4 regions of the Shewanella sp. Isolate7 genome follow, and region 3 is predicted to be linked to each of the others. Evidence: predicted binding sites of a transcription regulator. Region 3 holds the regulator's gene; each other region holds the start of a gene.

Region 1 (7,996 bases), on a different contig from region 3:
TGAGTGATCAGGGCGCTGATCTCGCCATAGGCCAGACGACTGGGCGCCAGCAGCACAAACAGCCCCTCATCGAGATGAAACTCGGCGCCCAAGATCAACTTTAGATCGCAGCGCTTAGCCGCCTCATGGGCCTTGACCACTCCGGCAAAAGAACATTCGTCGGTCAACGCCAGCGCCTGATAGCCCAGGCGCTTGGCCTGCTCCACCAGCTCATGGGGGTGAGAGGCCCCCCGCAAAAAGCTGTAGTTGGAGAGAGCGTGTAATTCGGCATACTGTGGCTCAATGTACTGTGACTCCGTGTGCTGTGACTGGGTGTACTTTGATTGGGTATGCTGTGATTGGGTGCGCATTAGCCAAACCATCCCTGCAGAAATAAGCCCTCACGCGTGCGAAACACCCAGCAGAGTCCGCCATGATGTCGACGGGCAAGATAATAATCCCGCGGCGGACTCGCCGACCAGGGGCTATGCAGCCGCTCCGGCCCCTTGAGCAGGCTCACCGACTCCTGCGCAATTGGCTCAGGCTGACGCAGTAACCAATTGGGCCGAATGCGGCCGTCACACAGGCCATGAAACAGATCCGTAAACAAGGTCGCCTCCTCGCTCAGCGCACGGGTCTTCCCCTGATAGCTGGCCCTAGGCTCGGCGCACAGGTTACTCCCTGAGACCATGGCATCCTGACTCGCCCCCTTGCGCCCTTGGACACCCAAACGGTTTTGAGAAAGGCTACGGCTCTGCCAGCTCTGCTCCGGCAGATGATGACTGTGATTCTCAAGTCCCTTGACCTTGTCTGCCCCTAAACGCGCCTCAAGCAGGGATAACAGACGCATGCTGGCATCGCTCTTCCCCTCCTTCTGCCACCAATGGGGTGTCTGCACCGACAGTGCCACCAGCGTATCGGCCTGAATCGCTAGGCTAGTCACCGGCGCCTCCAGGGTAAGACGCTCCAGTTGCACGCGGCAAAGCTTCAGCAGGGCGTCGGCCCTATGTTCGGCGAAGGGGTAACGGATCTCACAGCGCAGCGGGGCTAGATTCAGATCGCGAAACACTAAGGTTAATGACAGCGCCAGCACCGCCTGTTGACGCTGTACAAGATAGGCCGATAGCGTCCCTAGCATACGCCCAAGGGGAAAGGCCAAGCCTTCGAGGTGACTCACCTCATAGAGCAAGGCCAGCTTGTGGCGATAACACTCTGGCACCTGATAAAACTCATGCACCTGGGGTAGCTGACCTTTGAGGCAAGCCAGTAGGGTCAGCACGGTCTCGCCAAAACGCTCACCAAGCTCCTTGAGCGGCAAGGTAAGCAGCGCCTTAACCTGGGTCAGCCCCATATTCTCAAAGGCCTGCAACACATGTTGCGGCAATGGCAAGACTGAAACCGGCAATGACGCGATTTGGGCGAGAGTGATCTGGATAAGCTCCTCTTGTGATAGCTCCTCCTGTGATAGCCCCTCCTGACCATAGGCCTGGTGCGCGAATACCTCTGGGGCTATTTTTTCAATCTCTGCGCCTTGGGGATAGGCAGACGCGACTGACATGTCCTGCGGCTCATGGTCTTGCAGTAATCGCGTATTCTCTTGTGACAACCGCTCATTCTTTTGTGATAACGGCTCATTCTTTTGTGACAACGGCCAATAGTCATCTGATGGCTCATCGGCCTGCCTGAACATAGGCCGGTATCTGGCCCCCAGCTGAGCCAGCAGTGCATTCTCCCCCAGGGCAAACTGGCACTCTAGCCCATAACCCTGGGCTGTCTTATGATACTGGCTGATGAGTCTCTCCAGGCCGCCGAAAACCTTCGCCATCGAGCCGACCTCCAGCAGCAAGGTGTCTGTCAGGCCCGGCGACTCATTAGGTTTCTTCTGTCTAGCCTGCTCGAACGGGCAGACGGGCGGCACGACCCTGGCGCTGTAACCATAGCTCCACTGGCACAGCCAATGGCTGGCCTCCTGGCTCAAAGAGGGCTCATAGGCTAATAACTGCAGCGATGGACTCAGCGCCTGGGCGGTCGCCAGACTCAGACCCGTCTCGACCCCCAGCTTAGCCGCGGCACTTGAGGCGATAAGGATCTGACTGGACTGACGCTCGAAGAGAGCCAGCTCGCTGTCGCGTGGCAAACCTTGATGGTAGCCTTGATACTGAAGTAACCAGTGAGGGAAATAGACCGCAAGCCACAGCATCTAAGCACTCCAGGGGCCTTGCAAGACTTGGGCGCTCTCCTGAGGCTTATCCAGCTTCCTATCCAGCTCATCCTCCCATTTCTTCTGTCCCCTCTCTGTAGCCACATCGAGCATCAGGCTCTGAGCCAATAGCTCGGGCAAAAGCGATAAGGAAAAGCGCGGCGCCGGCCAACCACCACGGCGCTTTAAAATATCTACCTGGGTCTCGAGCGGCCTATCTGTTCCTGCCTCGGTGTTAGCCTGCAAGGCAATCCGCAGCGGCACGGGATGGGCCTGCTCCTTCATCTTATCCGGCAGATAACAGAGACACAGACTCTCGCCCTTCTCGCAGGCAAGCTGCAAGCGCCTGGCCTGACTGACACTGAGCTCCTTAAGCCAACATAAGACCAGAGGCGAGACCCCGCTAGTTAAGATCTGCTCCAGCGCCCATAGCTGCTCCTTCACCGCCTGGGTGTCGACCCACAAGAGGCGGCTGATATCTATCCCCTGCATAGCTAACGCTTGGGGATAAGGCACATGAGGCGGCGCCACCAGACTCACCAGCCCGGTACCACAACCTTCGGTCGATGCGTTAGGAATAAGGCGGCGCATCAGCGGCAGTACAAGGCTCAGCTCGCCAATCCCCTCGCTGGCAGAGAAGATCTCGCATAGCCCCTGATTAGGCCAGCCTCCCAGCCCTAGATGGCGATTAAGCTCGGGATAACCGCTATCCTGCCCCTCTTGCTGGAGATGATAGGCGTCGCCGCGCCAAAGATCCGCGCGCTGGAGTAAACGTTCAAGTTGAAAATCTGCCAAGGCCATGATGCACCCGCTCTCATTCGATTCGCTTAAGGGATGGCTGAGTTGTGAGCCCTGAGTTGTTAGGCTTGAGTTGTTAACACTAAGATGCCAAGAGCTAATCGTGACTCAATCATGATCTAGTCACGACTGAACCGCGACTTATACCGCAGCTGGACCGTAACAGAGCCACGACATAAATCAGGCATCTTTCCCAGGCAGCCCTAACCCTGCTTACCTTAAACATGGAAATCGAAACAATACTGTATATAAATACAGTATACTTATAAATGGGCAGATCGCAAGCCCGAAAACGGGTGCTCGTTTGAGATCCTTCCACTGCTTGACGGCGTCAGCCGCACTCTCACCCTAGCCTCTGTCTCATCCGCAGCCTTAAGCAAGAGGGCAAGCTAGCCACTGATTTCTTAATCAAGGGAAGAAAATAGATGCTTAACGACAATCCGTTGCAGCAGCTCATTGAAGTCAAGGAGCGGGACTCACACCGTGCAGGCACAAAAAAACCACCCTAAGGTGGTTTTATCGGTTATCGGCGTCGATCAACGGTATTTCTTGACCTTCTTGAGCGCGATCTGCTGCTTCAGCGGTGACAGATGCTCGATAAAGACCTTGCCGTCGAGATGATCCATCTCGTGTTGCAGCACGATAGCCAGGAAATCATCGCTCTCTATTTCAAAGGCCTCACCCTGACGGTTGAGCGCCTTGACCTTCACCTTCTCGAAACGGGTCACCTTGGCGCGATAGCCAGGAATAGAGAGACAGCCTTCTTCGCCGACAATCTCACCCGAACGCTCGACGAACTCGGGATTGATCACCACCATGGGCTGATCGCGCTCCTCAGACAGATCGATCACTAAGATAGCGTGTTCACTGCCCACCTGGGTGGCGGCTAGCCCTATGCCATCGTCTGTGTGGTACATGGTTTCGATCAGATCATCGATAAAACCTTGCACGGCGGCAATGTCTTCTACGGGCTTGGCCTTACGTTTCAGGCGCTCATCAGGAATGGTCAATATATCGAGTACAGGCATAGTCTCAGGTTCTGGTTAATCAAATTTGGCATATAAAGTGGCGCCATTATGACCTAAATCACATTAAAGGCAACCGCAATTGATGCTTCCTCGCCACCTCAACAGCCCGCCGACTTGTATTTCATTGCCCAAGCCGATAGCATGATAAGATAAATGTATACAATATACGAGAATAAGAATGTCAAACCCTACACGTACCCCCTTGCCCAGCACCTTCTATGTGGCCAATACCATGGAGATCTTCGAGCGACTCGCCTGGTATGGCTTCTTTACCCTCTCCTCCCTCTACATGACCTCTCCCGCCCACCAAGGCGGACTGGGCTTTAGCGAGCAGGAGCGTGGCCTGTTGCAGGGAATGATCCCCTTCTTTCTCTATCTGTTTCCTGTGCTGACCGGCGCTCTCGCCGACCGTTACGGTTACCGCAAGATGTTTCTCGTCGCCTACGCCATCATGTGCCCCAGTTATTTTCTGCTGGGTCAGGTAAGTAGCTTTAGCAGCTTCTTCATTGCCTTCATGGGGGTCGCCATCGGCGCAGCCTGCTTTAAACCTGTGGTGACAGGCACTGTGGCGCGTACCACAGATCATACCAACCGCGGCCTGGGTTTTGGCATCTTCTATATGATGGTGAACGTGGGTGGTTTCCTCGGCCCTTTCATCGCCGGCTATGTACGCGCCATCAGCTGGGACTGGGTCTTCATCATGTCGGCAATCTGGATCGGCATAAATTTCATTCCGGCTCTCTTCTTCTATCACGAGCCGACCGATCCTCACCAGCAGCGGGGCAAGTCACTGTCTCAGGTATTCAGGGACATTCAAGAGGTGCTGGGCAACGCTCGTTTCGCCCTGCTGTTTTTCGGCACCTTAGTGATCTTGCTCTCCTACGGCGCCAAGTGGATCAGCGGCGAGCAGTGCCTGACCATCCACCTGGTGTGGTTTAGCCTGCATATGATCTGGAATGCCCTCGCCAAATCTGACAAGCAACAGCCCTGGTATAGACAGAAGATCGCCCTTGGCAACAAGCCCTTCGTGATCTACCTGCTTATCCTCTCCGGCTTCTGGATGGTTTACCAACAGATCTTCATCACCCTGCCCATCTATATTCGCGATTTTGTCGATACCTCGGACCTAGTCGCCATGCTCGCCCCCTGGCCCGGACTGCTCGACTTCTTCGCCCCCGTGGATATCACGCTGCTCGGTGACGAACTGCTTGGCGCGGCAAAGGCCTATGGCGCCGGTAGCCTGAGCCTATCAGACGCCTATTTCGATCTGGTGCATGCCAAGGTGATGATCCCAAGAGAAGAACTCGGGGCAGCCTTAGGGACTATCGCCCAAGCGCCAGAGCTCGTCAGTCAATATGCCCAGCAGTTTGCCCTGCAGTATCGCCAGATAAACCCCGAGTACCTTATCGGGCTCAATTTTCTCTCTATCGTGCTGATGCAGGTGATGGTGAGCCGCATCGCCGAACGATTCAGTCCGCTGCCAGTTTTGGTGGCTGGCACCCTGATTCTAGGGCTAGGCACGGCGCTGGGGGGCCTCGCCCACGGCATACTCATGGGCGGCGCCATGGTACTCACCTCCATCTTGGTATTCTCCATCGGCGAGATGGTGGCCTCACCTAAGAGCCAGGAATATGTAGCCAGCTTTGCCCCGCAGGATAAGAAGGCGATGTTTATGGGTTACTACTTTGTCTCATCGGCCATCGGCTTCTTGCTGGCCGGCCCGTTATCTGGCTACCTCTACGCCGAGGTCGCCAAGGGCGCAAACCAGCCCGCCTTAATGTGGTACATCATAGGCGGATTCGGTCTGCTGGCCGCCATAGGGCTGGTGCTGTTTCATCGTATCGGTGCCAAACAGGCATTGTCGCCGGCGCAGCCTAATGCCTTAAGCGCACAGAGCTAGTCGACAGATGCCAGTTAAAAAAAGCTAGTCGAAAACGCCTGTAAAAAAGGTGAGATTTATCCTGGTATTAGCAAGCAGGCAATAAACCGATGATCAAGCAACAGACAGGTCAAAGCCCCATCGACCTGTCTGTCATCCCACTCCGTCCATACTCAAGCCATACTCAAGCCAATACCTGCGACGGTTAAACCTTCCAGCCTTCACTTCACTCATCCCGTTATCCTTAGAAATTATCTAGAAACTGGTTTACTATCAGAACATAGCCAATGCACCTGCAAACACTTGGCAAGACACATTCAACTCAGGCTAATACCAATCACAGTAAGTATTTGATCAGAAATAGCGCAGGAAAAACGCTTGAGAACAAAGCAAGATTTTTAGATAAGTAGTTATTCTACAATTAAAAATATTAATGCAGTTATCGAGCGTTTTAACAAGCTAGAATGATCAATTATTTATTACGATTGGTATAACTAGCATTACCATGACGATGAGATGCCTTAGGGCCAGAACGGAGACAGCGTGAATCAGACACAGTTATCGCCCATGGCCAAGATATGGCATGTGGTTGCCCTGATCCCCGAGGGGCATGTCAGCTCCTATGGCAAGATAGCCGATCTCGCCGGCCTGCCAGGGCGGGCACGCTATGTCTCTCGCGCCCTCAAGATGGCGCCCGATACGCTAGCACTCCCCTGGCATCGAGTGATCAACAGCCAGGGCAAAATCGCCTTTCCCGAGACCAGCCCCCATTTTATCGAGCAGATGCAGAGATTAAGAAGTGAAGCGATAGAAGTGAACCGAGGTCGGGTAAAGCTGTCCAAGTATGAGTGGCAGCCGGATCTGGCGACCCTAGTGTTTGCATTACCCTTTTAATTTATCGTGACCGGGAGAAGGCCTTGTCGATATTCAAATCCGCACTCATGGTTTCATCTTTCTGTGCCATTGCCTTAAGCGCGCAGGCCGATGAATCCCCCTTGACCCCGCACACGGCGGAGTATCAGGTGAACTATGGCAGCATAGAACTGGGCAAGGCACGCTATCAACTGCCAGCCCCCCAAGACAACCTGTACCAATACCGTTTCGACAGCGATGTCAGCCTGCTGATGCTATGGGATAAGCGCACCGTCATCAGCACCTTCAGCGAAGAGGGTGGACAGCTGGTGCCCATGCGTTATATCCATAACCGCAGCGGTACAGGCTCAGACTATCAGGAGCAGTCGGCCTATGTGCTCGATCAGCAACTGGTGCACAGCCGCTACAAGGATGAAAGGGCTAAGTTTCCCTATACGCAGGATCTCTTCGACCCCCTGATGGTACAACTGCAGTTTAGGCTCGATATCATGAAGGGCAGCGACAAGCTGCATTACAAGATGCTCAAGAGCGGCGAGATCGATGAATATGACTTCAAGGTGGTCAGTAAGGAGCGCATGGTGCTCCCGAGCGGCACCTATGAGACGGTCAAGATAGAAGTGGTGCGTGACAACGATAAGCGCCAAACTTTTTTCTGGATGTCCCCCAAGCTCGGCTACCTGCCCGTCAGGCTCACCCACTTCGAGAAAGGCAGCAAACAGCTGGATATCCAGCTGCTGAATTATCACTACAGCGAGCCGATCATGGCGCAAACCGAGAAACAAACCACGGAGCAGCCAAAAGTCGCGGCCGATACGCCGCCCCAGACTCCGCCAAAGTCATAGCCAGGGTCATAGCAAGAGTCAATTATCGCAAAGCTTGCGCGAGCAGCATAAAAGAAGGGGCCTAGGCCCCTTCTTTTATTAAACACCTAGCCGACTAGTCGTCGGTCTCTTGGCTTAAGACAATTTCGCCCCGGGCAAACAGCTTCCACTCTCCCGGCTTTAAAATGTGCCAATCTTCATTATCGGTCAGCGGCCTAGTGGCGATAACGGTCACGATATCGTTAGGCGTGGTCTCCTTATCGAAATCGATCACCACATCGGTATCGATAAGCTTGGCCTTGCCAAAGGGGGCTCGGCGGGTAATGTGGCACAGGTTGTTACTGCAATAACTCATCAGATGCTCACCATCGCTTAAGATCATGTTAAACACCCCGAGGGCACGGATCTCATCGGCCAA
Region 2 (7,996 bases), on a different contig from region 3:
TATCTAAAAACCCTCCCTATCTGTTTCAATCTCGTCATGGCATCTGGTATGCGCGTATTGTCGTATCCACAGCGTCGTACTCAATGCTCACTAGGATATTCTGGGGAAGCGGGAAACCAGAAAGTCACTGGTCACCAGAGACAAATAGCCTGCTGCTGACTCTTGCTGCTAACTGCAACAGATAAGCTCTTACCTTGGCAGCCTCAGGATTCTTCCGTTTGAGTTTGCTCTTCAGGCAGTTTGGACTTTAAGAAGGCTCTCGATTTTTCCAGTGCCGTTTGGATCTCCTCCTTCATCTGCTTGAGTTCGTTATAGTCCTCGAAGAAGTAGGTATCGACCAGGTGACGTATGTAACGTACCGGCAGTTGGTTTAGGGTTACGCAGCAGAGATCGGCTAGATAGTCTTTGGGTAGCTCGTCAAATAATCCTTCATCAGACAGTATCTCCATCAACAACACTTCGTAATAATTGCGAATTTCCAGTTGCATAGGTCTCTCCCTCAGGCTCCGTTGTGGTTTAACTAAGCATAATCTAGTTTGCTACCATATGGCATGGGCGGAAATAAAAACTTGCGCGTGGCGCTCGGCGAGAACCTCTACCGCCTTGTTGTAACCGCCTCCGACGACGCAGGCGATGGGAATACCGGCCGCCTTGGCGCTTGTTAACACCAGCCTGTCTCTTTGGTAAATCCCCTCTGTGGTGATTTCGAGATGGCCTAACCTGTCATCCTGATGCACATCGACGCCTGCGTCATAGATAATCAGATCCGGCTGATAGAGGCGCAGCGCGAGTTCTAAGGTTTGTGCCACGGCCTCAAGATACTCATCGTCGGCGACACCTCGGCGTAATTCTAGATCGAGATCTGAGGTTTGCTTTCGAGCCGGGAAGTTTTCCTGGCAGTGAATGGAGCAGGTGTAGATCTCGTCATGAGCCTGACCCATGGCGGCCGTACCGTCGCCTTGATGCACGTCGCAATCGAAGATCAGCACCCTATCTATCCCCTCTAGTGTCTGGGCGTGTAGGGCGGCAGAGATCAGGTCGTTGAATACGCAGTAGCCGCTACCAAATTGATAGTGGGCATGGTGATAACCGCCGCTCAGTTGCAGTGCTACGCCGTGTTTGACTGCCAGCTCACAGGCGAGATGGGTGCCACCTATAGAGTAGAGTGTGCGCTGGATCAGTCGTTCACTCAGGGGAAATCCCAGTCGGCGCACGGCTTTATCGGGCAGGCGCTGCTCGATAAACTGCATGACATAGTCTGGGCAATGGATCGATTTAAGCCAATCCAGGTTAACGGCCTGGGGCGCGTGGAACGCACCTGGGTCGACTATCTGCTTATCCAGCAGGTATTGGTAGAGCGCTTGATACTTAGTGATGGGAAATCTGTGGTGTTGGGGTAACGCCAGCTGTGAATAGCTGGCGTGATAGACGAGCGGTACCATCTAGGATTTACAGCTGTTTAATTGCCCAGCTCATAAATTCTTTACGAGTCTTCTCGTCGGCATGTAACCACCAGTATTGCAACATCTGCTGAGCATGATCGGCATCGCTTGCATTCGGGTTGGCCGGCAATGTAGCGGGTAGGGTAACGGCTTCGACAGTGCCTGCCTGCGGTACCGGGGCACTTGCTTGCGCGGCAACGCCTGCGCCGGTCGCGGCAGCGGCAGCGGTTTCGATATCCTGACCCGAGTTGCCATTAAACAGCTTGCTGACGAAGCTGTCTTCTGTGATGTCAGTTTGGGTAACCTTGTAGTTAACGACGCCGCCATCGACACGGCTGATCACCACGGCGGGTGATTTGGCGAACGATTTGGGCTGCTTGATGATCTCGCCTTCGGCCGGTTGTAAGCGGTAGTCATAGTCGCCATCGACGGCCAGGGTTACGATGAAGGGAGATGATTTAACAAAGCTTTCGCTATCGCTGAAGTCGTCTTGCACCATGTCGTGATAACGGATAGCAATTTTATGCGTGCCTTGGCTTAACTCGAGATCAGATTTGTGATTAAACAGGCTGCCTTCTACCTTCTTGCCGTCTAGGGCAAGGTATTCGAATGCCATGGGGATGGTGAGGTTGGCAGCCATTGCCGATGAGGCACCAAGCAGAGCGATTAAAGCGGTGATTGGCTTGATTGATTTCATTGTTGCTCCTTAACGATTCTGATGCTTGTATGGGCGTTCGAACGCCTGAATACGATCTTCTATATAGCTGATAGCTTGTCGGCACTTGCCTAAGCGGCGGTGGACCAAAAGTATTTCATTTTGCAGTGCAATTTTGTCAGCACTATGACAGTTTTCAAGCTTAGATTGCAAATGCGCAATTTTTTGTTCAAAGGTGTGAACCCAGTTCATATGTTTGTTCAATTCTTCATAGAGCTGGTGGCTGTTATTCATCACTCCGGCGGCGATCCAGCTAAATCCACTCTGGGCATGGCTTTTCTGGCGACGTTTACGCGCATGAGCGATCCGCGAGGCTTTTTGTTGCTCGGCCGATTTCACCCCGAGTGTCGTGGTATTCAGGGCCCGCCTCAAGGCGGTAAACCTGTCCTGAATGCCCTCGCAGGCCAGGGTGATGGTGGTCGCCGATATATTGCCTTGGAGCAGCTTCTCGAGCTGAGCGATCTTCTTACTGAGCTGATCTATACAGGGAGAGAGCTTCGCGCCCGCCTGATTAAACAGGTTGTCATTAAATCGCTCGGTATCTTGTAGCAGCTTGCGCTGCCCCTTAGGCAATTGACTGTCGTGTTGCAGCACCTCTTGCTCTAACTGTTTCAGTTGGACTCGCAGGCGATGGATAAGTTCATTTGTCTTCATGCCCAGGCTCCCCATGCCAGATTAATGGCGATGAGTATCACTATGCTAATAAAAAGAGGGCGAATAAAGGGGACGCCAAACTTGATGGCAGTGCGGGCGCCGATAAATGAGCCGAGCATCATGCAAAGCCCCATCGACAGACCGACCATCAGATTCACCTGTCCCAACACCAGAAACACGCTCAGGGAGGTGAGATTACTAATCAGGGTCATGGCCCGGGCTAGGCCGCAGCTATTAAGCACCGGCAGTCGATATTGGGATACGCTGCTAATGGTCCAGAAGGCGCCGGTAGCCGGGCCTGCGAATCCATCGTAGAAACCAAGTGGTAGCCCTTGACGCCACTGCTTAAATTTGGAGGGTGCTTTTACCGGCGGCTCATAGCTGGGGCAGCCCATGGCGTTAGGTTTAAGTAAGGTATATACGGCCACGGCGATGATAAACAGCGGTAGCCACTTTTCCAGCCACTGATTGTCGATCAGGTAAACCACAAAGGTGCCTATTACGGCGCCGATAAAGGTGGCAATAGAGGCGTGATACCAAAACTTGGGGGTAAAAAACTGCTTACGATAATAGGTAAAGGCCGCCATGGAGGAACCAAAGCTGGCGGCCAGCTTATTGGTGCCCAGCGCCGTGTGTGGGGGAATGCCTATGGTGAGCAGGGCCGGGATCGACAGTAGGCCACCGCCACCGGCGACGGCATCGATAAAACCTGCGATAAAGCCGGTCGCAGCAAGAATCGCCCAGCTACCTGGGTCGAGTAATAGATCCAATGGTATTCCTATTCAATGACTTGTCGAAAGGGAGGCAGGGCATCCAGTAGAGACTTGCCGTAGCGTTTGGTCACTAAGCGGCGATCCAATATGGTGATCCTGCCATAATCCTCTTCTTTACGCAGTAATCTACCACAACTTTGGATTAATTTACGTGAAGCATCGGGGATAGTCAGCTGTAAGAAGGGATTTCCCCCTTTTGCCTTAATGTATTCCGCGTGCGCCTGTTCCACCGGTGAGGTGGGGACGGCAAAGGGCAGTTTAGTGATGATAAGGTTGGTCAGGTAGTCACCGGGAAGGTCGAGACCCTCGGAGAAACTGCCGGTGCCAAAGATGATGCTGACCTCGCCATTGTCACAGCGCGTCTTGTGATCTTGTAGCAGCTGTTGACGGGACGCCTCCCCCTGGATAAGCAGCGGCGACTTAATCTTGCTTCGGACCAGATCGGCCACCTTCTCCATCTGCCAGTAGGAGGCGAACAGCACCAGGGTGGCCATCTCACCATCAATAAGGGTAAGGATCTGCTCCGCCAGCTCGTCGGTATAGCGATCGTCCGTGGGTTCGGTGCGCATCTTGGGTAGATAGAGGGTGGCGTTCTGCTGGAAGTCGAACGGACTGTCCATGGCAAGATAGCGACTGCCATCATTGATGGAGAGCCCCACCTGATGGGTAAAGTGATTGAAATTGTTGAGTGCCCTTAGGGTGGCGCTACAGAGCACCACGCCGGCGGCCTTCTCCCACAGCAGGGTTTCGAGCATATAACCCACTTCGATGGGAGAGACATTAAACAGATAGTCGCTCTGCTTGCCCACAAGATGCTCTACCCAGCGGGCCATGGGGGCGCCCTTGGCGCTGTCTTCTTTGGCCATCATCTTCCACAGCTTCTGCAGGTTCTCAAGGCGCTGCAACATGAAGCCTGTCTCACTTAGTAGCTGTTCTGACTGGTGCTTAGGCAGCTCGCCATCCTTAATCGCCTCGTTGAGCAGGGCCAGCATCTTGTTAAATTGCTTGAGCGCGCTGCTGGATGCGGTAGCCAGGTTTTCGGCCAGCATGGTGAGCGCTGCTGGCAGCTTGCCGTGCTCGAAACGGATGCGCCGCTCAGGGTTATCAAATTTTGCCGCCTGGCCATCGCAATATTGCGCGACGCTGGTGAGTAGGCTGGTGAGATCGTTGATGTGATCCAACATGGCCTGAGCGGGGGCAATAATGTGGTTGCTCTTGAGTTGATTTTGCAGTTTGGCGCTGGTCTTGCCGACCTTTTCCAGCCAGTCAATGGCGCCCCTCAGAGTGGCCTGGGCGCTCGAGAAGTCTCTAGCCACCAACGGCAGGTGATGGGCCTCGTCGATCACATAATAGAGCTCTTCCGGGTCGGGCAGAATCACACCGCCGCCCAGCTCAAGATCGGCAAATAGCAGGCTATGGTTGGCGATCAGCACATCCCAGGTGTCGACATCTTCTCGGGCCTTATGGAAAGGGCAGTGTCTGTGGCTGGCGAGTTGTCGATGACAGCTGTGTTTATCGCAGGCGATCTGCTGCCACAGATGATCCGGTAGCGGCTGAGAGAGGGTATCGCGCTCGCCGTTCCAGCGACCCTCATGAAAATCTTTGAGCAGTTTTTGCAGTAGCTCGACCTGGCTATGGTCGGGTTTGGTCTGCCACATGGCCATCTGTGTGCCGTCATCGCCACCGATCAGCATCTCCAGCTTGGAGAGGCAGACATAGCGCTGACGCCCTTTTACCAAACCGAAGGTGAAGTTAAGCCCAGATTGATTGGAGAAGAAGGGCAGGTCCTTATTGAGCAGCTGCTCCTGCAGGGCAACCGTTGCCGTGGCGATACAGACCTTTTTCTTGCTGGCCAATGCCAGTGGAATCGCACCTAAGATATAAGCCAGCGACTTACCTATGCCAGTGCCAGCCTCGACCACTATGATACGCCTGTGCTTGTCATATTCACCCGCAAGTGTCTTGGAGATCTCTGCGACGATATAATTTTGTTCCCGACGCGATCTGAAGTTAGGCAGGGCGGCGGCAATATCTTTGTAAATCGTGCGGATCTGGGTTTTAACGTCGGCAGATAACATGAAGGCTTATGTCTGGCAAATAATGCTGTACATAATAACAGTGATTACATAGCCTAAGAAGAGTTGATGTGAGGAATTCACGACTTATTTGTCGTCAACAATCCTAATGTGTTGAATTAAATTGGAAAACAGCAAAGCTTGCATGATTTGAACACCCCTGTTTTCAGTGTAAAGGGACGGATCTTAACCCGTCACCACCTAGGCAGCGAATTACATTATTACCTCTGTACGGCCGACGGGCCGCTGCGGGTGATTGTGCCTCACGGCGAGCGGATCTGCTTTTGCCGGACTCAGGATGAGTTGCGCTTGCTCGATGGCAATCAAGAGAGTGGCTTACGCAGCGAGGCGCTTAATTTAACCACCTTCGACGACGAGCCGGTCAGCGCGCTCTATTTTGCTAATAATCAAAGTTTTAGGCACCTAAGCCGTGTGGCTACTGACAAGGGGATCGCCCTGTATGAGTCTGAGCTCAGGGCCGAGCAACGCTATCTTATCGAGCGCTACATCGCACTAGACGTCGAGTTTATCGGCCGCTGGCAGAATAGTTCCCATAGTCCTTGTCAGAGTGAACCGCAGACGATCCCCACGTTAATCGCCGAGCGGGCCAGACGCAGCGATTTAGCGGTTAAGCTGTCGGTGGTTTCGCTCGATTTCGAGTGTGCGATGGATGGCGAGCTTTTTAGCGTGGGTCTGTATGGACAATCGGCCAGCGGCGAGCCCTACAAACAGGTGATCATGGTGGGGGAGGCGTGTGAGTCGCCGCCAGACTATCTTCAGCTTGTGGTAGATGAGGCGGCGCTTATTAAGGCCTTGGTGGCCTGGTTCAGGCTGCATGATCCCGACATCATCATAGGTTGGGCCGTAGTCACCTTTGACCTGGCACTTTTGTATCGCAGGGCCAAGGCGCTCAATATTCCGCTAACGCTGGGCAGGAAGGGTACGCAGCTTTCGTGGCGTATCGATAACAAGTATCGGCCGGAGACCTTAATCCTGCCTGGGCGCGTGGTGCTCGATGGCATAGATTGGTTAAAGGCGGCTTTCTATCAGTTTGAGAGTTTTAGCCTGGAGTCTGTCGCCAGGGAACTGCTTGGTGAAGGCAAGGCGATTCATGATGTCAGCCATAGGGCGGAAGAGATAGCAATGCTGTTTCGTCAAGATAAGGCGGCGCTGGCTCATTACAATATTACCGACTGTCGTCTGGTTTGGGAGATCTTTGCCAAAACCGATCTGCTGGCCTTTGTGATGGAGCGCTCGCGTCTAACCGGCTTAGAGCTAGGTCGTGTCGGCGCCTCGGTGGCGGCGTTTAATAATCTTTATCTGCCCCATCTGCACCGCGCCGGCTATGTGGCGCCTAGCGTGCCGGTCAGCGATGGCATAGAGAGTCCCGGCGGCTATGTGATGGATTCCAAACCCGGTCTCTATCAACATATATTGGTGCTCGATTTTAAGAGCCTTTATCCCTCGATCATCAGGACGTTTTTGATTGACCCAAAGGGGTTGGTGGAAGGATTAAAAGCAGAGGCTAATGCCGGGGTAAAGGGAGCAAATGAAGGCAATGATACCGTGCCTGGCTTTTTGGGCGCCCAGTTTAGTCGCAATTCTCCTATTCTGCCTCAACTTATCGCCAGCCTGTCTGCCAAGCGGGAAGAAGCCAAGCGCGAAGCCAATGCCCCCCTGTCTCAGGCGATAAAGATTATTATGAACTCCCTCTACGGCGTGCTGGGATCTCGTGGCTGCGTATTCCATGATGCGCGCCTGGCAAGCTCAATTACCCTTAGGGGGCATGAGATCATGAAGCAGACCAAGCAATGGATTGAGGCGCAAGGCTTGACCGTGATCTATGGTGATACCGACTCTACCTTCGTGCATATCTCCTCGCCCGAGAGCGTAGGCGATATCGATACCTTTGCCAGGGAGCTGGTGGCATCAATCAACGAGAAATGGCGACTTAAGCTCAAGCAGGAGTTCCAGTTAGATTGTTATCTCGAACTTGAATATGAGCGGCATTTTGAGCAGTTTTTCATGCCGACACTGCGTGGCTCGACCGAGGGCTCTAAGAAGCGTTATGTGGGCGCCTATCGTCAGGAAGACCAAAGCCTCAAGCTGGTGTTCAAGGGGATGGAGCAGGTGAGGAGTGACTGGAGCCCCTTGGCGCGGGAAGTACAAGCCGAGCTCTATTATCGCCTGTTCGCTAAGCAGGATGTGCTCGGTTATTTGAAGCAGGTTGTGGATGCGCTGCAGCAGGGAAAGCTTGACGACAAACTCGTTTTTTCCAAACGCCTCAGGCGCAACATCGAAGACTATACCGCCAAGTCATCACCCCATGTGAAGGCG
Region 3 (7,996 bases):
TTCTGTGGCGGTCAACTGCTGCGCGAAGGCCTGCATCGCCGTGCCAGATCGACCGTGTAGCACCACAGAGAGGTGATCGGCGACAGGGCCTTTGATGATTGGGCTGCCGATGAGCGAGGGGAATACACCCGGCAGGCCGGCGCCATTTGGCTGGTGGCAGGCGGCGCAGCGGGCCATATAGACCTGCTCACCCTGGGCCATCAGCTCATCTTTCGACAGGGTCTTAGACAGGGCGGCCTGAGCCTCGGCGGCGGCCGCATTGGCCTTGGCCTCCTGTTCTACAATCCAGTTATCGAAATCGGCTTCCGAGAGTACCTGCACCACGATGGGCATGAAACCATGGTCTTTGCCGCAGAGCTCGGCGCATTGCCCCCGATAGATGCCGGGCTTGTCGATACGGGTCCAGGCTTCGTTGATAAAGCCTGGGTTTGCATCTTTCTTTACCGCGAAGGCGGGGACCCACCAGGAGTGGATCACATCTTCTGAGGTCATCAGGAAACGGATCTTACGATTGACCGGTAGCACCAGCGGCTTGTCGACTTCCAGCAGGTAGTGTTCGCCTTTGTCCTCCTTGCCCTCTATCTGTTCTCTGGGAGTGGCGAGCAGGCTGTAGTAGCTAATGTCTTGATCGAAGTAGCTGTAGTGCCATTTCCATTGGGAGCCTGTGATCTTAATGGTGAGATCGGCATTGCTGGGATCTTCCATGGCGATCAGTGTCTTGGTGGCTGGGATGGCCATAAGGATCAAGATGACAAAAGGTACGATCGTCCAGGCGATTTCTACCTTAGTGCTCTCATGAAAGTTTGCCGCGACGGCACCCTTAGAACGCCTATGGTTGATGATGGAGTAGATCATCACGCCAAAGACGACCAGGCCTATGGCGCAACAGATATAGAGAATCGTCATATGCAGGCTAAACACCTTATTACTGATCTCTGTGACCCCTGATGTCATATTCAGGGGCATATCTGCTGCGAGTATGGTGGGCGTAAATAGCAACGCCAGCAAACAACACAACACTTGCTTCACTAGACTTCTCCTCTGTCAATTGCGAAGGCAACTACAAAGAAGAGCCACACAGTATGTCTCGGCTCTATGCAAACTCTTCAGTTCCCAAAAAAGCAACGATGACTTCAAAGTGCGTCGGTGGTGAAACTCTTGTTCTGTTGGTGGTGACCACGCTTGCACTTACGGCTGAATATATCAGACCAATTTCAGCTTCCGTGGGCGAGGTGTTACAGGATTATTTTCGCCGCTCAAGCCGACAACCAAATTGTGCGATATAACAAATAATCGTTGATATCTATTACTAACTTAATGGCTGTTTAAATATTGATCAAGATCACTTTTATTTTATTTTGCTAAACAAAACAGACACAAAAACGCCCCTTGCGGGGCGTCTGTATGGAAAGGTAGTGCGAGGATGATCAGTGTAGCGAGCTAAACAGATTCGAGGGCTGATCGCTGCGATCCTCTTGGGAAAACGGGCTGGCAGGTAAGTGACCGTTCGCATCTTCGATCACTACTCCTAACGCGCGGGTATTCTTGGCGACGATCTGTAGCCGACGACTATCACGGGCATCCAAGGTTTGCGCCCAGCAGATCACCGCACTGGATGTACCACTTGTGAGGGCTTTTTCCATCGCCCACAGAGTTTCGACCTCATCCTTGGTGTGCACAAGTAATATACGATCCATGCGAACACCGCCGTCGGCCAGCATCTGTTTGTAGCCTATGTTTGGTGGGCTGATCAGCACCACCCACTGCCCCTGCTGACTGAGTCTGGCCAGTTCAGGAGTGAGAGCCTGAAGTTCCTGTTTGCCCTGAGTCGAACTTGCCGTCGTCGAGATAGTGTTTCTATCGCCGCGCTTAAGCGAGCTGTCGAGATCGACCCACAGCCCTGGATGGCGTGGCGCCATGCCCATGAGGTTGTTCATTGCCAGTCTCCATTTCGAATAACGCCAACGGCCAGGCCTTCTATACTCAGGCTCTGAGTGGTGAGATCGACGACGATAGGGGAATATTCTTCGTTTTCTGCATGAAGGAACACAGTGCTGCCACGCTTCTCGAAACGCTTAACCGTGACATCGTCTTCCACACGGGCAACGATGATCTGACCGTTTCTGGCCTGTTCGACCTTATGTACCGCCAGCAGATCGCCTTCGAGAATGCCGATATCCTTCATACTGTCCCCCTTGACCCTCAGCAGGAAGTCGGCGCTGGGGCGGAACATGCTTGGGTCAACCTGATAGTGTTGCTCCACATGCTCCTGAGCCAGGATTGGCTCACCGGCGGCGACTTGGCCAATGAGAGGCAGACCGAGATCTTCAGGCTCTTCCTCTTGGGTCAGCTTAATGCCGCGTGAGGTGCCGGGCATGATCTCGATGCAACCTTTCTTGGCCAGCGCCTTGAGGTGTTCCTCGGCAGCATTGGCACTCTTAAAGCCTAAGCGACGCGCAATTTCCGCACGGGTAGGCGGCATGCCGGTGTCGGCAATATTGCGTTTAATCAGATCTAAAATCTCGGCTTGTCTCGGGGTTAAGGGTCTCATGATTAATCCTGTCTTTCCATACAGTACCTGTCAGTATATACAGTATTTTATACAGTGCAAGTATTAACCAGATTTTCTGCCAGTCGCATCAAGCGATTAACGCGTAAAGCGCAGGCGGCTAGTCTCGTTGAGCCTGTTCCAGGGAGACGAGTAGATGATGGTAATCGTCGATGGCCGGGAAGTCGGCAAACTGCTTGTGCGGCTTTTGGCTGTCGGGGTTCTTGATCCCTAGCTGATAGCCTACGCCGGCTTTTTGGGCCGCCAGTAGAATGGGCTCACTGTCGTCGATAAACAGGCAGCGGCTGGGATCCAGGGAAAACTCATTAAACAGGTGACGCCAGAACTCGGGATGCTCCTTGGGATAGCCGGTCGTGTGGCTGGAGAGCATCTCGTCTAACCCGTTAGCCAGCTCGGTATGTTTGAGCTTCAACGCCAGACTGTGGGGATGGGCGTTAGTGACTAAGATGCGCCGCTTGCCGTATTTGGCGAGCGTGCCGAGAAAGGGCATGCTGTCCTGACGCAGCTGGATCCTGTCGACCAGGGTGTGATGCAGCGCCAGAATGTCCAGGCCCAACTCCTGTTGCCAATATTCGAGGCAATACCACTCCAGGGTGCCGAAGACCTTGGCATAGGCGCTTTCTACCAGTTGCTGGGCCTCGGTCGGTGGAATTTGCCGCTGCTGACACAAGGCCTGAGGCACCAGGCTGAGCCAGAAGTGGTTGTCGAAATGCAGATCCAGCAGGGGACCGTCCATGTCTAACAATACGGTGTCTATCTTATTCCAGGGAAACATAAAGGTAGTAAAAAAATTCCTTGGTTTGAGTTGTGGATTAGGCCCATCATAGTAAGATTGAGTGGTTAAGCAAACGCCATTTTTCAGGAAGTTCAATGTCGGACAAAAAGCCGCAGATCCTACATGCCGAAGTTGTTGCCCAGAGCCGTCTGTTTCAGATAGAGCAGGTGCATTTAAAATTTTCGAATCAGGTTGAGCGTCAATATGAGCGCATGAAGGGTAATACCCGCGGCGCCGTGATGGTGGTGCCTGTGCATGGCGAGGAACTCCTGCTGGGACGCGAATATGCGGCAGGCACCCATAGTTACGAGCTGGGCTTTCCCAAAGGCTTGGTGGATCCAGGCGAGACCCATGCCCAGGCGGCCAACCGAGAGCTGCAGGAGGAGATCGGCTTTGGTGCCCGTAAGTTGACCCATCTGATGGAGCTGAGCCTAGCGCCGGGCTACTTTGCCAGCAAGATGCAGATCTTCGTTGCCGAGGATCTGTACGAGAGCCGATTGCAGGGTGACGAGCCCGAACCCATAGAGCTGGTGCGCTGGCCATTGAGCCAGTGGTCTGAGTTGTTATTAGAAGATGACTTTTCCGAATCTCGAAGCGTTAGCGCCTTGTTTTTGGCACAGAAACATCTAAAACTAAAGTAGTTAATCCGAATTATCATATTAGGCATTGCCAGATGTAGGCTGTTGGAGTTGTGATGAAGCCAGAAGAGTATGTTGAGCAGGCGATTTCGATTGCCATCGAGGCGGGAGAAGCCATTAAAGGGATCTACCTCGAGGGCAGTTTTGACAAAGAGGTGAAATCCGACAATACCCCGGTGACCTCTGCCGATATCGCGGCCCATAAGATCATCGCTTCCCAGCTTAACAGTCTCACCCCTGAGATCCCGGTTTTATCCGAAGAAGATGCCGATATCCCCTACGTCGAGCGCGCCGACTGGCAGCGCTACTGGTTAGTCGACCCCCTAGATGGCACAGGCGAGTTTATTGCCGGTAGCGGTGACTTCTCGGTGATCATCGCCCTAGTCGAGCACAATCGCCCTATCATGGGCGTGGTTTATGTGCCTATGACGGGCGTGGTCTATTACGCCATTGCGGGGCTGGGCGCCTATAAGCGCAGCAGCAAGGGCGAGGTGCGTATCGCCAGCAAACAGCTCACCACAGACGATGAGCCTTGTTTGCGCCTGGCGGTGAGTCGTCGTCAGGATCCCCAGTCAGTATTGAAGCTTTTCAATCATCCCAAACACTGCGAGCTAGTGGTGCTGGGCGGTGCGGCGCTTAAGAGCTGTCTGGTGGCGGAAGGCCGCGCCGACTGTTATGTGCGTATCGGTCCTACGGGTGAGTGGGATACGGGCGCGGCGCAGATCATTATCGAAGAGGCAGGCGGCCAGGTGATGGATCTCGAGCTACAGCCACTGAGTTATAACGAGCGTGAATCCTTGGAGAATCCCAACTTTATCGTCGTGGGATCGACCCACCTGCCATGGGACGAGCTGTTAACCCGTGAATAATCTCCCTCATATTTCTATCAAGGCGGCTGGTAAGCACCAGCTGCAGGCGCTCTATCGTCTGGAGCAGGGACTATTTGGTGCTCATGCCTATCCAGACTTCTTCTTTCGCCAGAGTTTCGACTGCTGGCCAAGCGGCCTGCGAGTCGCTTGTGACGAAAACGAATGTCTACTGGGCTACATACTGCTGGCCAGGAGCGAACGGGTAGACAGTGCCTGGATCCTCTCGGTCGCCGTCGATAGTGCTGCTCAGGGGCGAGGCATAGGCAGGCGTTTGATTGTAGAGTCCTTAAGCGCGCTACCCGCTAGCGTGACACAGGTGAAGCTCACCGTGGCGCCGGATAATCCTGCCAGGTACCTCTATGCCAGGTTAGGCTTTGTTGAGCAAGGGCTGGAGGCCGACTACTTCGGTCCAGACGAAGACAGAGTTCTCATGACACTCTGCCGATAAATTTCCCTCTTTATTCTGGTCGCCGAAAAATAATCTTATTATGAACGTTGTTTTTTATTTTGCTTGCTGGTAACTTGAACGCAAATTGACAGAGGGATGGGGCCGAGATGGCAAGACGTAAGGAACATACTCATGATGAGATTCGGGCGATGGCAATCGCCGCCGTGCTGCAGCATTTGGCGGTCGAGCCACTCGATAGCCTGAGCCTGCGCAAGGTGGCTCAAGTTGTCGGCTATGTGCCCAGCACCCTGGTGAATCTCTTCGGGAGCTATCAGGGTCTGCTGCTAGCCGTCGCCGAGTTGACGCTGGATCAGCTATACCAGCGCCTGGCTTCTAATGCACAAGTCTCTCAAGCCTATGACTCGAATCCACTCGAGGCAATGGCCAACGCCTACCAGCAATTTGCCTTCGAGCAGCCTAGAGCCTTTCAGCTGATCTTCGAGCTTAAGGCAACCGATGAGCTGGGGCTGAGCGAGCATCATGCCCGGCTTATTGCGCAGCTGTTTGCCTTGATAGAGTCTTGCCTGGGCGAGCTGTTGCCCGAGCTATCCGGTGAGCAACGATTACTGGCGAGCCGAGCCCTGTGGGGGGGCGTGCATGGCCTGGTGTGTCTGGCGCTGGACGATAAGCTCTTTGCTCCCGGGATAAGTATCGAGGAGGCCATTCGCCACCATATCGCGGTTCAACTTAAAGGATTGGGTTATCACAAGGAGGCGTTATGCTGTTAACCAAGCGGTTTTTTCCCTATTTTGCCACTCAGTGCCTGGGGGCACTCAACGATAATATCTACAAGAATGTGCTGCTTCTGATGGTGACCTATAGCCAGATAGAGGATCTGCCCATCAGCGTAAACCTGTTCGTTAACCTTGCCGCCGGCGTGTTTATCCTGCCTTTCTTCCTGTTTTCCGCCCACGCGGGAGTGGTGGCCGACAACATGGATAAGGCCAAATTGATCAGACGCTTAAAACAGCTGGAACTGGTGATCATGTCCTGCGCGGCCATGGCGATTCTGAGCCAGAGTTATATGGTGATGTTAGTGCTGCTCTTCTTAACCGGCAGTCAGTCCGCCTATTTCGGGCCGGTAAAATATTCGCTCCTGCCTCAGGCCTTAGCGGAAGATGAGCTGGTGACGGGCAATGCCTGGGTAGAGATGGGCACCTTCTTATCGATCCTGATAGGCACACTCAGCGCCGGGCTTCTGGTGGCCAGCGACAAGGGCATTATCGCTACCGCAGCGACCGTGTTTGTACTGGCCGTTGCCGGCTACCTGGCCAGCCGGGCGATTCCAGCCATGCCGCCTCAAGGCGCGATCACTAAGATTCGTTTCGCGCCCTTGTCGGGAACCTGGCGCAGCATAGCTAAGGTCAGAAAAACCCCGAGTATCTGGATGGCGATCCTGGCGATCAGCTGGTTCTGGTTTCTTGGGGCGACCTATCTGACCCAGTTTCCCAACTTTGCCAAGCTGCACCTGCATGCCGATGCGACCGTGGTGTCGCTCTTGTTGGCCCTGTTCTCTATCGGTATCGCGGTGGGCTCCTTCCTGTGTGAGCGTTTCTCTTTTGGACACGTCGAACTGGGTCTATTGCCCTTCGGTGTGGCCGGGCTCACCCTGTTTGGTGTGGATCTATTGTGGTCACTCCCCGAGTTGCCGGCCCAGGCCGAGACCGTCTATAGCTTTAGTCGCTTCATCGCCGAGTCGCAGCATTACCGGGTGATGTTTGCCCTGTTTATGGTGGGGGTGAGCGGTGGTCTGTTTATCGTGCCTCTGTATGCCTTCATTCAGTCGCGCGCCAATAGGGGCGAGTGTGCTCAGGCAATCGCCGCAAATAACATAATGAATGCCCTGTTCATGGTGGTCTCGGCTGCGCTGTCTATTCTGCTGTTGGAGGGCCTAGGTTGGGCCATCACAGATCTCTTCTTATTGTTGGCGCTGCTCAATGCCGTGGTTGCCCTGTATGTCTATAGTCAGGTGCCTGAGTTTACCCAGAGATTTGTCAGCTATCTGCTGAGCCATATTTTGTATCGCGTCACCGTGACCGGCCGCGACAAACTCCCCAGCGAGGGCGCCGGCATCATAGTGTGCAATCACGTCAGCTATGTGGACGCGCTGATCATCATGGGCGCCTCGACCCGTCCGATCCGTTTCGTGATGGATAAGTCTATCAGCGAGATGCCACTGCTTAAATATCTGTTTCGCCACGCGGGAGTGATCCCCATCTGTTCCCCGCGTCAGTGTGAGGCAACCTATAATCAGGCGTTTGAGGCTATTCATCAGGCGCTGGCCAATGGAGACTTGGTGTGTATCTTCCCCGAGGGGCGCCTGACCCCTAACGGTGAGCTGGGCGAATTCCGCCCCGGCATCGACAAGATCCTCGCCCGCGATCCTGTCCCAGTGATCCCCATGGCGCTCAGTGGTCTCTGGGGCTCCTACTTCAGTCATAAGGATGGTCATGCCCTGAGCACCAGACCCAAACGCTTCTGGTCTAAGATATCGGTTGATCTCGATGATGTGGTGTCGGGTACCGAGGCTAACCGCCATCTGCTGCGCGAGCGGGTCGAGGCCATGCTGCCCTCATCCTAGCGGCTTGCCGTTTTTGCTAGAAAAAGCCAGGCATGATGCCTGGCTTTATGTTTTCGGTGGTTTAACTTTATAAGGTTTTAGTGTGCTAGGGCCTGTTGACCTTTTGATAACAAATT
Region 4 (7,996 bases), on a different contig from region 3:
GGATAGATGCAAGGCACAGTTTGCAGCGAATGGCCCTAGTCCTTCGCAAGAACTGTAACGCAGCAAATACCGCTGTAAGCCTCGCCCTGCGGGGCTTTGATAGCAACACCATTTCGGCGTTATTCAACTTCAGCAGGCCTCGGCATGCCCTCAGTTGAATGCCTTGAACTGTCGCTGCTATCAAAGCCAGAGCTGTGCGACGACTTGTTCGCACCTTCCTTAGTGTTGAACCGCCTAAAGGTAATAAGACTACTCTTGGGTCACTATTTAAATCAGGTATCTCAGCCCCATCACGTAGTAATATTCGAGACATACCTTTGAAGAAGTTCACATCATTCGGTCCCTCAAGGCAAAGAAACACTTGGACTCTGCTGTCAGGCAGAACACCCAAGTCTTTTGCAATATATTCATATACCGAATCGTTATCTTGAGTTATTACCAAGTCACCTGAAGCATTTCTGTGAATATGACGAATACTTTCCAGCGGTAGCTGACCAGCTAGAGCTGGAACATGAGTTGTTAGTAGAACTTGGCAGTTTTCTAAGCTAGCCAGTTCACTAAAAGCTTCTAAGAGCAATTTCTGATTACTAGGGTGCTGAGATGTTTCAGGTTCTTCAATAGCGTAAATAACACCTCGACCAGAGTTTTCCTGCTTGATCCGCTCAGCTTCAGCTTTGAAAAAACTAATAAGTATAAGTCTACGAACACCACTACCACGCTTATTAATATGAATTCCGTCATCACCAACCAAAGAGAGCTTGAAAATACTGTCCCATTTCGGCTCCGCTTTGAATTCAGGAGCTAATTGTTGTGCTAGATTTGGGTCAATATCATTTAGGTGGCTAATAGTATTTGTAGCAACAGCTAAGGCTTTTTCTTTAACTCGCTGCTTAATGTCATTTAGGTCACTTTCCAGTTCATCTAGAGCATTTAATATAGCTGCTTTCATTGGGTCTTGAACTTCTGACTCTTCATCCGTACTTGGGCGATCAGCTCTAAACAATGCAAAATGAGGGAGATATGTTTGTATTTGCTCCCAAATAGCTTTACCGTCTTCCTTACTCAAGGAAACTAACTGATTGGTTAGGCGCAAATCATCTTTCTCTTGATATATGGCTTGTCTCAGTGAAACGTTAGAGCGCCGATCTTCAACATTAATGAAAAGAGATTGTGCAATTGCTTTAAGTTCATCGTTTTTCTTTAGCAAGATACCTTTAACACCTCTTGCTGAAGGATGGCGACAATAGGCGTGAATTATTCCCGCTCCTTTACCTTTTTTATATATTTTGTGAAGCTCTAAATGACCATCTGAGTTTAGAAGATACTCATTGCTAAAAGTGGTATGAGAGCTAGCATCTAGAACTAAGCTTTCTGGTACACCAGAAAATACGCAACCAATCTTCACATCATCGTTTTCGGCTGCGTATACACATTTATCACTTATGTCATATTTACAAAGTTTGTGACCAAAAAAGACACCCAAAGCGTCAAGGACAGTAGTTTTTCCTACGTCATTTCGACCGATTAACGCTGTTAACTCATTAATCACGATTTCAGTCCGTCCTTGATAACCTCGATAGTTCTCAAGAATTAATTTTTCTAGCTTCATCTGACGTCCTTTTTAAATGATTTCGTATAATTTAAATAGACACTTAAATAAATGGGGTCAGAGTTAACTTTATAAGGGAGTTGATTGGCGTGTGGAGATTGGCTTTTTCATTCCCTGAATGGCGTGGTCGATGTTTGATTTAAGTAGGCCTAGCTCTGTCCTTAAGTGGTGATACTTTAATCTATCTTGTTAGTGGCTATCAACATGTTATGTCACATATTTGCCTGTTTTTTATCGAAAAATAATAGCTTGTCTTAGGGGGAGATCAGTGAGGTTAAATCGAAGAGGCGTTGGATACCGAGTGTAGATACGCCGGTGACCTTCGGTTTCATGGATGAAACCGCAGAGCGGCCAGGGATGGCGCACAGCGTGTCACAGGCGTATCTGCACAACCCCCGCCGGGCAGGCGATAGATTACTATGAAGGTACGACCTTCATTTCAAGGTGCGCTAAAACCCGAGATCCATCTGCGCACCATGCTCGGCCTCATCCAGCCCGGCATGAGCAAGCTCACTCTCGAGACCGACTGAGACCCCCAGCAGGCGAATACCGCGGCCGGCGCGGCGCTCCAGTGCCTGGCTGAGCAGGTCGTAAAACAGCTTCACCGATACCTCGTCGCTACGCTGCTCTATGGTGGTCTGTTTGAAGTCGTCAAACTTAAGCTTAACCACCTGTTTATGAATGCGGCGCGACTTGGCGCTGCGACTGATACGCCCAGACAGCTCCTGGATCAGCTGGGGCATCACCGCCTGGCACTGCTCATAGGTATAGATATCTTTGGCGAGCGTGGTCTCTACCCCAACCGATTTGCGCTCCCTGTGGGGGGAGATGCCGCGGGGGTCTATCCCCTGCGCTCTGTCGTAAAGTACGCCACCAAACTTACCGAAGCGCTCCGCCAGACTCTGACGGCTGCAAGCCTGCACGTCGGCGCAGGTGTTGAGCCCCATGGCTTCGAGCTTAGCGGCCGTCACCTTGCCGACGCCGGGTATCTTAATCAGCGGCAGGGTCTTCACAAATTCGGGGATCATCTGTGGGGTGATCACATACTGGCCGTTAGGCTTGTTGAGATCCGAGGCAATTTTGGCCAGAAACTTCACCGGTGCGATACCGGCGGAGGCGGTGAGTCCGGTAGCCTCGAAGATCTCCCGACGAATCGCCTCGGCAATTAATGTGGCCGAGCCCTGATGCCGGGTACAATCGCTGACATCCAGATAGGCTTCATCAAGCGACAGCGGCTCAATTAATTCGGTATAGCGGGCAAACACCTCACGGATCTGCGCCGATACCTCCTTGTAGACTGACATGCGCCCGGGCACCAGGATGAGATCCGGGCAGAGCTTGAGGGCATAGGCGGAGGCCATGGCCGAGCGCACACCAAACTTGCGCGCCTCGTAGTTACAGGTGCTGATGACGCCGCGGCGATCGCTGCGTCCGCCCACGGCGATGGGCTTGCCCCTAAGCTCGGGAAAATCACGCATCTCGACCGCCGCAAAGAAGCAGTCCATGTCTACATGAATAATCTTTTTCACCTTAATACCTCCATCGCCAAGAATACTGTACATTTAAACAGTATTCAATCACTTCCCGAGCGGTTGATAGCCTAAGCTCGAATAGCAGGCAATAAGGCATTGAATGACAGACAGCAAAAAGCCACCCTAAGGTGGCTTTGTCTAGATTTCATCTTTGATGGCTAAGATGACGCGGCGCGCCTTGGGCCGCTTACATCTTAGACTGAAGGTAATTCTGCAGGCCAATCTTGTCGATGAGGCCTAGCTGTTTCTCTAGCCAGTACATATGGTCAGATTCGGTCTCTTCCAGTAACATCTCTAGCAGCTCACGTGAGACGTAATCTTGTTTCTCCTCGCACAGGGCGATGGCTTCACGCAGGTTAGCCGCCACCTGATACTCGTAGTTAAGGTCGTTCTGCAACATCTCCTGGGGATCTTTACCTATGTTCAGCGCCTCGCGACTGGCGACATCCGGCTTGCCCTCGAGGAACAGGATGCGCTGAACCAGCTTCTTGGCGTGTTCACGTTCGTCGTCAGACTCATGGGAGATACGCTCGTGCAGCTCGTCAAGGCCCCAGTCTTCATACATCAAACCGTGGACGAAATATTGATCCATCGCCGACAACTCACCGGTGAGCAGCTTGTTGAGGGTGTCGATCACTTCCTGATTGCCTTTCATTCTTCTCTCCCTATTCCGACTCTATCTGCGACTGCAGGTAATTCTGAATGCCTGTCATCTTAATGAGATCTTGCTGGGCCTCTATCCAGTCCAAATACTCCTCCTCATCTTCGAGCAGGTCTTCGAGGATCTCACGGCTCACATAATCCCGCTCAGTCTCACACAGGGCGATCACGCTGCGCAGCTCGACCAGTTGCTCTTCGAGCATGGTCTTGTCACACTGCAACATCTCCTCGGGGTTCTCGCCTATGCGCAACTTCTCAAGTTGTTGCAGGTTAGGGAGCCCCTCGAGAAACAGCACCCGCTCGATCAACTTGTCGGCATGCTTCATATCTTTGATCGACTTCTTGTAGCACTTCTCGTTGAGCTCTTCCAGACCCCAATTCTTGTACATGCGTGCGTGCAAAAAGTACTGGTTGATGGCCGTCAATTCGAAGGTCAGTATCTTGTTTAACTGACGAATGACGTTCGGATGACCCTTCATTTGATCTCCTTAGTAAGATTTGATCTAAATCAATATTTAAGCCTAGAGCAATTTTCACCCAATTACAAATAAACATTAAGTTTCAATCAGTTACCAAAGAAAATCATTCTCATTCGCGCTTTGATTAGCAAGATGATTAAAGACAATGAATCCAGAGTGTTAAGGACGATAGCCGAAAATGATGAGGCTTGAGGTAGGCGTAAGCAGAAAAACGAGGTAACAAAAAAGGCCCCGATTGGGACCTTTAGTTCAGACGCTCACTGGCGTTCGTTAGATAATACGATCTTTGGCCAGCTTCTCGCGACGGGCCTCTTCTTCGGCCATCTTCGCCTTACGCTTATCGCATGGGTCGTCACAGTCACAGGCCTTCTCGATACCGAGGGCCCCCAGACCACCACAACTGCCGGCGACCGCCTTCTGCTTCACCAAGTAGCCGATAGACATAAGAACGAAAAACAGTAGCAATACCACAAAAGCCGCTAAAAAAGTGCTCATCACTGACTCCAGATACACATAAGTCACTGCTGCGCTTATGTGTCTAACTATTTGACTAGCTATTCAACTAACATTTTAGAATGCGCCCGGCCACCATGTTTAAACGGGCCTGCGCACCAGTGGCGCCTATTCTATCACAAACCCACGTAGGGCTTAAAGGCATCGCTATAGTAGACCTTGAAGCCTTGCGCTTGCTTCTCGATCAACATGACGGCCAGATGCTCACGCTCGGCCAGTGCCAGCGAAGCCTGGGTACCCAGCACCATCATGGCGGTGGCATAACCGTCGGCAATCATGCTCTCCTTGGCCAGCACGGTAACTGAGGCCAGCTTATGGTCGATAGGATAGCCATTACGGGGATCGATAATATGGGTAAATCGCTGCCCCTCTTCCTCGTAATAGTTTCGATAGTCGCCAGAGGTTGCCATGGCCATATTGCCCGGCTCAATCACCTGCTGCACCACGCGCTCATCTTCATCTGGCTGCTCGACGGCGATCACCCAGGGGCTGTCATCGGCCTTGACGCCATAGAGGCTGATCTCGCCGCCTATCTCCACCAGATAGCCTTTGGGGTGATACTTGCTCAGCAGGCTGGCCACCTTGTCGACCCCAAAGCCCTTGGCGATGGAGGAAAGGTCAACGTAAAGCGCCGGATTAGTCTTGCTCAGCTTGAGGCCATCGACCTCGAGATATTGAATACCCGTCTTGGCCTTGGTGGCGGCGATCAGCTCGGCGCTGGGCACACGAGTCGGGCGCTTATCGGGTCCGAAGCCCCAGAGGTTCACCAGCGGGCCTAGGGTGATGTCCAGCGCGCCATCTGTCTTACGATAGAGGTCGATACCCGCCTGCACCACCTTGGCCGTATCGGGGGATACCGCCAGGCTAGATTCGAGCGTCATCTGATTGAAGCGCGACAGCTCAGAGTCTTTACGGTAGGTAGACATCTGATCGTTCACCTGCTCCAGCGCCAGGTCGATCTCCGCCTGGAGGAGCTGCTCGTCGGGCATCTGTTTATCGCCGACAAATTTGATGTGGTAGGTGGTGCCCATGGTCTGTCCAGACATAGCAATCATCTTGACAGGTTGGCTACAGGCCGAAATAAAAAAGGCTAGTCCCGCCAGGACTAACCCCTTGATAAAGGTCTTATACATATTGACCATTGTCCTTAATGATAACCCGGTAACACACTCCCTAAGGGCCATTGGCACCTTAGGGAGCACGATAATCACGGCAATAATATCACAAGAATGATTGCTTAGCCGCCGAAGTCATCCAGCAGGATGTTTTCATCTTCAACACCAAGATCTTTAAGCATACCGATAACCGCCGCGTTCATCATTGGAGGTCCACACATGTAGAACTCACAATCTTCTGGCGCTTCGTGGTCACGTAGGTAGTTTTCATACAATACGTTATGGATGAAGCCTGTGTAACCATCCCAGTTATCTTCGGGTTGTGGGTCAGACAGGGCCACGTGCCATACGAAGTTATCATTCTCGGCCGCCAGGCCATCGAAATCTTCAACGTAGAACATCTCACGCTTAGAACGCGCACCGTACCAGAAGCTCATCTTACGCTTAGACTTAAGACGCTTGAGCTGGTCGAAGATGTGTGAACGCATTGGTGCCATACCAGCACCACCACCGATGAATACCATCTCGGCATCGGTGTCTTTCGCGAAGAACTCACCGAATGGACCAGAGATAGTCACCTTGTCACCAGCCTTCAGGCTCCAGATGTATGATGACATCTTACCGCAAGGCAGAGACAGGTTACGTGGAGGCGGTGTCGCGATACGTACGTTCAGCATGATGATACCTTCCTCTTCAGGATAGTTCGCCATTGAGTACGCACGGATTGTCTCTTCGTCTACCTTAGACTCCAGCTTGAAGAAGCCAAAGTGCTCCCAGTCACCACGGTATTCTTCTGGTACGTCGAAATCGGCGTACTTAACATGGTGCGCAGGCGCCTCGATCTGGATGTAACCACCGGCACGGAAAGGCACAGACTCGCCATCAGGGATAGCCAGCTTAAGCTCTTTAATGAAGGTTGCCTTGTTATCGTTAGAGATAACTTCACATTCCCACTTCTTGATACCGAAGATCTCTTCTTCCAGTTCGATCTCCATATCTGACTTAACGTTGACCTGACAAGACAGACGACAACCGTTACGGGCATCGCCCTTAGAGATATGGTCGAGTTCTGTTGGCAGAATATCACCGCCGCCAGACTTAACGATCACCTTACACTGGCCACAAGAACCACCGCCACCACAAGCCGACGATACGAAGATACCGTTATCAGCCAGTGCGCCCAGTAGTTTGCCGCCCGCAGGTGTTTTAATTGCTTTATCTGCATCTTCGTTGATGCCGATAGTAATATCGCCACTCGGAACCAGTTTTGATTTGGCGAACAAAATCACCAATACCAAGACCAGTACGATGGCTGTAAACATACTCACACCGAGGTATACATCGATTGGAGTAGATTCAATAATACCCATTAACTTATCCTTAAAGGTTCAAAATCAGAAGCCGTTAAGGTGTCTCTATTACAGAGACACACCTGAGAACGACATGAAACCTAGCGCCATCAAACCCGCAGTCACGAAGGTAATACCTAGACCACGCAGACCATTAGGGACATCAGCATATTTTAACTTCTCACGAATACCGGCCAGCAGCACAATCGCAAGTGCCCAACCGATACCTGAACCTATGCCGAACACTAAACTTTCACCCAGGTTGTAGTCACGCTCAACCATGAAAGAAACCGCACCGAAAATCGCACAGTTTACTGTGATCAGCGGTAGGAAGATCCCCAGCGCGTTGTATAGCGGTGGGAAATACTTATCCAATGCCATCTCAAGGATTTGAACCAGCGCCGCGATCACACCGATAAAGGTGATGAACTTAAGGAAGCTTAGGTCTGCATCGGGTACGCCAGCCCAGGCCAAGGCGCCCGGTGCCAAAATACCCTGATAGATGATTTGGTTAACAGGTACTGAAATTGCCAATACCACGATTACGGCAACACCTAAGCCCATGGCCGTGGTGACTTTCTTAGACACAGCCAAGAAGGTACACATACCAAGGAAGAAGGATAACGCCATGTTTTCAATGAAAACAGAACGGATTAATAGACTAATATAATGTTCCATTACGCTTATCCTTTTGCTTCAACTTGCTCTGGCTTGATGGTACGGATAATCCAGATCAACG

Evidence for each region. Region 3 encodes LexA, which represses DNA repair genes until DNA is damaged. Its sites were predicted from a motif close to TACTGTATNNNNATACAGTA; they were not measured.
Region 1: the regulator LexA is predicted to act here: its motif matches at 3,218-3,237, upstream of imuA (translesion DNA synthesis-associated protein ImuA).
Region 2: the regulator LexA is predicted to act here: its motif matches at 5,686-5,705, upstream of dinG (ATP-dependent DNA helicase DinG).
Region 4: the regulator LexA is predicted to act here: its motif matches at 3,162-3,181, upstream of dinB (DNA polymerase IV).

Annotation. Positions count from the first base shown of each region.
Region 1 is NZ_JAKEVJ010000022.1:32,448-40,443, forward strand. It holds gene L1D47_RS07330 (error-prone DNA polymerase) at 1-350, opposite strand, end outside; gene L1D47_RS07335 (DNA polymerase Y family protein) at 350-2,179, opposite strand; gene imuA (translesion DNA synthesis-associated protein ImuA) at 2,180-2,980, opposite strand; gene def (peptide deformylase) at 3,514-4,005, opposite strand; gene L1D47_RS07350 (MFS transporter) at 4,184-5,905, shown strand; gene L1D47_RS07355 (MGMT family protein) at 6,452-6,778, shown strand; gene L1D47_RS07360 (DUF3108 domain-containing protein) at 6,826-7,599, shown strand; gene L1D47_RS07365 (class II glutamine amidotransferase) at 7,694-7,996, opposite strand, start outside.
Region 2 is NZ_JAKEVJ010000014.1:48,783-56,778, reverse strand. It holds gene L1D47_RS05165 (late competence development ComFB family protein) at 204-488, opposite strand; gene L1D47_RS05160 (histone deacetylase) at 540-1,442, opposite strand; gene L1D47_RS05155 (DUF2057 domain-containing protein) at 1,450-2,139, opposite strand; gene L1D47_RS05150 (primosomal replication protein) at 2,149-2,811, opposite strand; gene L1D47_RS05145 (TSUP family transporter) at 2,808-3,581, opposite strand; gene dinG (ATP-dependent DNA helicase DinG) at 3,590-5,662, opposite strand; gene L1D47_RS05135 (DNA polymerase II) at 5,810-7,996, shown strand, end outside.
Region 3 is NZ_JAKEVJ010000010.1:7,588-15,583, reverse strand. It holds gene coxB (cytochrome c oxidase subunit II) at 1-1,029, opposite strand, end outside; gene L1D47_RS03745 (SulA-like leucine-rich domain-containing protein) at 1,428-1,937, opposite strand; gene lexA (transcriptional repressor LexA) at 1,934-2,551, opposite strand; gene yrfG (GMP/IMP nucleotidase) at 2,670-3,344, opposite strand; gene nudE (ADP compounds hydrolase NudE) at 3,440-3,985, shown strand; gene cysQ (3'(2'),5'-bisphosphate nucleotidase CysQ) at 4,039-4,851, shown strand; gene L1D47_RS03720 (GNAT family N-acetyltransferase) at 4,844-5,299, shown strand; gene L1D47_RS03715 (TetR-like C-terminal domain-containing protein) at 5,407-6,027, shown strand; gene L1D47_RS03710 (MFS transporter) at 6,018-7,880, shown strand.
Region 4 is NZ_JAKEVJ010000015.1:26-8,021, forward strand. It holds partial or broken gene L1D47_RS05180 (ATP-binding protein) at 1-1,609, opposite strand, end outside; gene dinB (DNA polymerase IV) at 2,059-3,138, opposite strand; gene bfr (bacterioferritin) at 3,329-3,796, opposite strand; gene bfr (bacterioferritin) at 3,807-4,280, opposite strand; gene nqrM ((Na+)-NQR maturation NqrM) at 4,551-4,775, opposite strand; gene L1D47_RS05205 (FAD:protein FMN transferase) at 4,910-5,926, opposite strand; gene nqrF (NADH:ubiquinone reductase (Na(+)-transporting) subunit F) at 6,031-7,278, opposite strand; gene nqrE (NADH:ubiquinone reductase (Na(+)-transporting) subunit E) at 7,327-7,935, opposite strand; gene L1D47_RS05220 (NADH:ubiquinone reductase (Na(+)-transporting) subunit D) at 7,941-7,996, opposite strand, start outside.